Regions from separate parts of the Arthrobacter sp. V1I9 genome, predicted to be linked through region 1. Evidence: riboswitches for the same ligand, from Rfam matches in the RefSeq annotation. Region 1 holds a riboswitch; the other holds the start of a gene.
The links. A riboswitch is a leader RNA that binds a small molecule or an ion and turns the genes downstream of it on or off. The one in region 1 is predicted to bind thiamine pyrophosphate.
Positions count from the first base shown of each region.

Region 1 (3,247 bases):
CGCGCTCGATCAGCTGCTCCGCCTTCCATTTAAACGGGTCAATGCCCGCACCGCGACTTAGCGCCAGGGTGGCGGAAACCTTGCCGTCGACAGGCTGCAGCAGCCCTGCGAGGGTCAGTGCGAACGTGGATTTCCCTGCGCCGTTGGGCCCGGTAATGGCCAGGGCCTGCCCTGCCCGGACCTGCGCGGAAATGCCCTGTTGCACCGGCACGGGCGCAAGTTTGCGAAAACCCTTGCGGCGGGCACGTTCCCGCGATACGGCAAGTTCCTCGGCGGCAAGCAGCAGGTCCCCGTTGCCGGGAGCAGGATCCGCCGCACGCAGACGCGTAGCCGGAACGTGGCCAGGCACCCAAACCCCGGCCGCCATAAGCATGCTCCGGGCTTCCCTGAGAACCTGGTCCGGCGGCCCATCCAGCAGCACGGCAGGATCCGTCAAAGAGCCGGGCTGCAGCACCACGATCCGGTCCACCAGGTCCTTCCAGACAGACACGCGGTGCTCCACCACCACCAGCGTTGCCCCGGTTTTGTCGAGGCAACGGCCAACGGCGTCACGCACCTCCACCACCCCGGCGGGATCCAGGTTGGCCGTCGGCTCGTCGAGGAGGAGCAGCCCCGGCCGCATGGCAAGGATGCCCGCGAGCGCCAGCCGCTGTTTCTGCCCGCCGGACAGGGCCGACGTCGGGTGGTCCAGCGGCAGGTGGGAGAGCCCGACGTCGTCCAGCGCCTCATGCACGCGGGCCCAGATGTCGGCGCGGGGCACGGCGAGGTTCTCGGCGCCGAAGGCGACATCGTCACCTACCCGCGAGAGGACCACCTGCGTCTCCGGGTCCTGCTGCATCAGTCCGGCCCTGCCGCGCTGCTCGCGGGGGGAGGCGCCGTCAATCAGCAGCGAACCGGACTCGTCGGAATCCCCGGCCGCGCCGCCGTCATCGGTGTCGTCAGCGTCCCCCAGCACCCCGGCCAAGGCATGGAGGAGGGTGGACTTGCCTGCCCCGGACGGGCCCAGCAGGAGCACGCGCTCCCCCGGCCGGATGTCCAGGTCAAGGGCACGGACAGCGGGCCTGGACCGCCCGGCATGCCGCCAGCCCCAGCCGCGGGCGGTGACGGCAGCCGGCCGCGCCGCCACCGACGCGCCGTGAAGGGAAGGAGCTGTCATCAGGAGAGGACTGGCTCCGTAGCTGCCCTGCGCGACGCGAAGGAGCTCAGGACTCCGGTCTTCGCCAGGCCGCGGGTGGCGATCCAGGACAGCGCGCCTGCGATGACGGCACCGGAGATCGCGGTGAAGACGATGTAGGCAAGCTTGTCCCCGCCGGAATAGGCGATGTTCCAGCCCCAGGGCGCGAAGGAGTCATTCAGGCCGCAGAACAGCCCGGCAGCAGCGCCGGCGAGCAGGGAAACCGGCAGGTTGAACTTCCGGTACACAAAAATCGCGAAGATGATCTCGGCACCCAAACCCTGGACAAACCCGGAGAACAGCACGGAGGCGCCGTACTGCGAGCCCATGAGCAGTTCGCCGGTGGCTGCAACAGTCTCGCAAAAGAGTGCGGCTCCCGGCTTGCGGATGATGAGCATGCCCAGCACCGCGGGGATCATCCACCCGCCGGCCAACAATCCGGTCAGCGGCGGGTATAGGGCGTTCATGGGCGCCGAGACTGCGGCCGCCCCCTGGGACCAGGCCCAGAAAATGACGCCGCCAGCGATGGCGATCAACGCCGCCACCACGATGTCCACGACGCGCCAGGACCTGCTGGTGGTCTTCTTGATTGCTGTAGTTGCCATGCGATCCTCCTGAGGAACAGGAGGGGAAAGTATTGCAACGGCACGCCGCTGCAGTACTTCGAGAACTCGACTCCCTTGCGCCGGTACTAACCGGATCAGGTTCGAGGGTCTGCGGCTGTCCGCACTCTCAGCGCCCACCTGCGGATCCTGGCTTGGCCAGTGATGCCCCGACGGCGGCGCTCCCCTGTCGTTGAATGTTTCTGTTGGTAAATATTTGCCCTGGTGGGCGGGGTCCAGTTTACACCGGAGGAGGGGTAGATTGTGGGCCATGACTGCCAATTCCCCGCATGTGACTGAGTTCGATCCGGATTCCGATGCCACCCAGCCGGAAGGTTCGCTGCAAGTGCTTATCGCCCGGATTGAGGGCGAAATCCGGGAGCTCCAGTTTCCTGGCTTCTCCATGGACGATGCACTGAACCTGGGGCTGCTGCTCGTGGAGTTGGGCAAGGAGGGCCAGTTCCCCATCGCCATTGACATCACCAAGGGCGAGCAGGTCCTGTTCCATGTGGCCCTGACCGGTGCCACCCCGGACAACGAGCACTGGATCCGGGCCAAACAGCGCACCGCCGCCAGGTACGAGGCGCCCTCCCTGCTGGTGGGGCTGCGCGCCCGGCTCGGCGGCGGACGGATTGAGGACCAGGGCTGGTTCGATCAGAGCCGGTACGCCGCGCACGGCGGCTCGTTCCCCGTGTACGTCACTGGCGTGGGCGCGGTGGCTACGGTAACTGTTTCAGGGCTTCCCCAAGTGCAGGACCACAACCTGGTGGTACAGGCCCTGCGCGAGGTCCTCAGCTCCATGCGCACGGACTGACGCGGGGCCTCAACGGGCGCGATGGACCCCCAGGAACGCCCGGAGTACATTCAAAGCGGGTGGCAGGAAGTTCCAAAGGAGGGGCGCCATGCTCGGTAATGCAGCCGACAACCAGGTGCGGGCGGCGGTGGACAAGGCCGCGGAGGAAATGATCTACATCGGCCCGGACCACCCTTACTATCCCCTGCTGGCGGAACTGGTGTCCGCCGTCGGGAATGCCTGGCAGCAGGGGTACGAGCACGGCCGTCGCGGCGGGCACCATCCAAACCCCTATGTGTGGAGCGCCCTGGAGGATTAAGGGCCACCAGCGGCCGCGGAAATTGCGGGCAGCGGCTGATGGCCCCACTTAGCTTATATTAGTAATCATGCTTACTATGTTGTCTCCAAGCTTTTGAGGAGACAGGTCATGACAGTCAGCATCCGCGCCACCGGAGCGAGGACAGGCCTGCAAAAGGCGGCCCTTGCAACGGGTGCCCTCTTCCTGCTGGTGGGTATCCTGGGGTTCATCCCCGGGATCACCAGTAATTACGAATCGCTGGGCATGGCCGGACACGGTTCGGGAGCCCTGCTTATGGGTGTCTTCCAGGTGTCGGTCCTGCACAACATCGTGCACCTGGCCTTCGGGGCGGCCGGACTGCTGTTGGCGAGGACCCACCA
Region 1 is NZ_JAUSYU010000001.1:68,387-71,633, reverse strand. It holds gene QFZ70_RS00315 (ABC transporter ATP-binding protein) at 1-1,156, opposite strand, end outside; gene QFZ70_RS00310 (ECF transporter S component) at 1,156-1,779, opposite strand; TPP riboswitch at 1,834-1,975, opposite strand; gene QFZ70_RS00305 (heme-degrading domain-containing protein) at 2,048-2,590, shown strand; gene QFZ70_RS00300 (hypothetical protein) at 2,679-2,888, shown strand; gene QFZ70_RS00295 (DUF4383 domain-containing protein) at 2,997-3,247, shown strand, end outside.

Region 2 (3,247 bases), 1.6 Mb from region 1:
AGTGACGTCCCTCGGCCTGGTGCAGATGACGCGCAAGCGGATGGGCACCGGGCTGCTGGAAGTATTCGGCGAGCAGTGCGAAACGTGCGCCGGCCGCGGCATTGTCACCCACGACGACCCCGTGGAGCACCGGCGGGCCAACATCGTGGCGGCTGAGCACCACGTCCAGCGGTCAGACAGCCGTCCCGAAGCCCGCAGCGAAAGCCACCGCAACGAGGCCCCGCGCATCGACAGCAGCCAGCCGGGCGTACGTCCGGACCGCAAACGGCGGCGGGGCCGCGGCGGCCAGCAGCCGGACATTGCCCCGGCAGTTGCCGTGCACGTCCACACGGTCCAGCCCGACCCCACGGACGCTGAGCGGCACGCCAAGGCGGAGGCTACCCGGTTGGCCCTCGCCAACATCGCCGCCGCAGCACATGCAGCCCACCTGCACGACGACGAAGTGGCGGCAGCCAGGCAGGCGGCTGCGGAGCAGCCAGCCCCTGCAGTGGACGCTGCAAGGCGCGACGACGATACGCGTCCGGCTGCCGTGCTCACCTTCGGCGGTGAGAAGGTGGTGTTGCCCTTCGTTGAGCACGCTGAAGAGCAGCAGCCGAAACCGGCTCTGACCCTGGACCGGCTCGCTGAAGCCTTCGCCCACCTCGGCCAGCCGGCGAGAGCGGAAGCGCAGCCCGAGCAGGCAGAACCGGAGGAGAAGCCGGCGGAGCGCGGGGAACCGGTCCAGCCCGCACAGGTGCCGGTTGCTTCAGCCGCTGCTGCAGCACCCGCCAAGGACTACACCGACCACACTCTGGAGCAGTCCCGGCAGCGCCGGCCGCGGCGCAACCGCAGTGCCAGCCGTGCCCAGGGAGCTGCCAACGAAACCACAGTGCAGCACCATGAAAGCGTGGCGGCGGCCAGCACAGGGCATACGCACGAGGCAAAGGCCCCGGCGCCGGCCGGTACCGCGGACTCCAGTGGAGGAAGCGCAGGCACCGAAAAACCGGCAGCAAAGCCGGCCGATGCGCCCATCATCCTGGGCGTAGGGGTGCCTGCCTCGGAGCTCTAGGAGCCACCAGTACGGAATGCCCGGTCAGCCACAGCAGTGGCCGGCCGGGCATCCTGCGTTAACTCCAGTAGATGAAGTGCAGTCTCGGCCTAAGCAGGGAACGAAGAGCAGGTGCCGGTCGCAATGTGTCACCTTCGGACTGCGCCTGGCAAAAAAGCTAGGCTGGGGAAACGACACGGGGTGCCGCGCAGAGAGCCGGCTGAGATCCACACCCGTTGAACCTGTCCGGTTAGCACCGGCGAAGGGATGTCTCTTGTCTGCGACTCTTGTAATGCCCACTGCCTCCCCGGCAACCTTCACTGCGGCACCAACAACACCAGGCCGGCAAATACCACGGGTCCTCTCCATCGCCGGCTCCGATCCTTCCGGCGGCGCCGGCATCCAGGCCGACCTGAAGAGCATCGCAGCGCTCGGAGGCTACGGGATGGCTGCCATTACTGCCCTCACCGCCCAGAACACGCACGGTGTCCGGTCCGTTCACGTGCCCCCTGCCGCGTTCCTGGTTGAGCAGCTGGATGCCATCAGTGACGACATCGGCATAGATGCCGTGAAAATCGGGATGCTGGGCAACGCCGAGGTGATCGAGGCGGTGGGGGCGTGGGTCCGGAAGGTGCGTCCCGCCGTCGTGGTCCTGGACCCGGTGATGGTTGCCACCAGTGGTGACCGCCTCCTGCAGGAGTCCGCGGAAGCGGCACTGCGCGCGCTCCTGCCGCTTGCCCACCTCATTACCCCCAACCTGGCGGAGCTCGCCATGCTCGTTGGCGGGGATCTGCAGGACAGTTGGGCCGGGGCAGTGGAACAGGGCCGCGCCCTCGCCGCTGCCACGGGCGCAACAGTGCTGGTCAAGGGCGGCCACCTGGAGGGCAACGAGTGCCCCGATGCGCTGGTCAGCACCACCGGCCTGCTCTCCAATGAAGTGGTGGTGGTGCAGGGGGAGCGGCTGGAAACCCGGAACAGCCACGGCACCGGCTGTTCGCTCTCGTCCGCAATGGCAACCGCCCAGGCGCGGCTGGGGAACTGGGAAGCGTCCCTCCGGGAGGTCAAGCCCTGGCTCGCCGGCGCTCTTGAGGCATCCGAAGCGCTGGAGGTGGGAACGGGCAGCGGGCCCGTGCACCACTTCCATCACCTCCGGCCGCAGCCTTCCAAAGGGAGCTTCGCGGCACAACTCCGGGGCGAAGCGCAGCAGTACCTGGATGACATCCATGCCTTGGACTTCATCCGCAACCTGGCTTCAGGCAGGTTGGAGGAGCATAAGTTTGCGTATTACCTTGCACAGGACGCCATCTACCTCAACGGCTATTCGCGCGTACTGGCCAGGGCGAGTGCGCTTGCACCCACCGAGGCAGAACAGCTCTTCTGGGCGGCCTCAGCAGGGCAGTGCCTCGAGGTCGAGTCGGAGCTCCACCGCTCGTGGCTGGCCACGCGGAAGGTCCGGCCCCGGCTGGGCCCGGTGACCAAGTCCTACGTGGACCACCTGACCGCGGCATCGGCGTCGGGCAGCTACGCGGTTCTGGCGGCGGCCGTCCTGCCCTGCTTCTGGCTCTACGCGGAGGTGGGGGCAACGCTGCACGCCCAGTTCGTTGCCGCCGGCGAACCTCCGGCGCACCCTTATGCCAACTGGCTGCGCACCTACGCCGACGAAGACTTCGCAGCTGCCACCCGGAGGGCCGTAGCAATAGTGGATGAAGCGGGGCGCAAGGCCTCCGCCGCGGACCGGTTGGCCATGGTCACGGCCTTCAAGCAGTCCTGCCGGCTGGAGGTGGACTTCTTCGACGCGCCGCGCCTCCACTCCTGACCACTCGCGAGCGGGTTGGCCGGTACTATGGTGGGGCATGGTGCGGACGCCGGAGTTGAACTGTGGTAACTATCACAGACAATCGGCCGGGACCAGCCTCATTTGCGGCCGGAGACAAAATTAGCGTATTCTGGATCTTCGGTGCTTACGCCAACACTTGGGTTATGACCCCACGGCGTTGAGGCACAGCGAGAAACCAGGCTTTCATGGCCGGTTCCGCACGCAAATTTTGTAATAAACGTCGAGAGAAGTGAGTTCCCAAGTGGTGTACGCGATTGTCCGCGCAGGCGGCCGGCAAGAGAAGGTTTCCGTTGGAGACTTCGTTACCCTGAACCGCGTCGCCGGTGGAGCTGGCAGCACCATTCAGCTGCCCGCGCTGCTCCTGGTTGATGGTGACAAGGTCA
Region 2 is NZ_JAUSYU010000001.1:1,653,521-1,656,767, forward strand. It holds gene QFZ70_RS07900 (Rne/Rng family ribonuclease) at 1-1,048, shown strand, start outside; TPP riboswitch at 1,215-1,312, shown strand; gene thiD (bifunctional hydroxymethylpyrimidine kinase/phosphomethylpyrimidine kinase) at 1,320-2,843, shown strand; gene rplU (50S ribosomal protein L21) at 3,106-3,247, shown strand, end outside.
Region 2: linked by a shared signal. The riboswitch ahead of thiD (bifunctional hydroxymethylpyrimidine kinase/phosphomethylpyrimidine kinase) and the one ahead of QFZ70_RS00310 (ECF transporter S component) in region 1 are both predicted to bind thiamine pyrophosphate.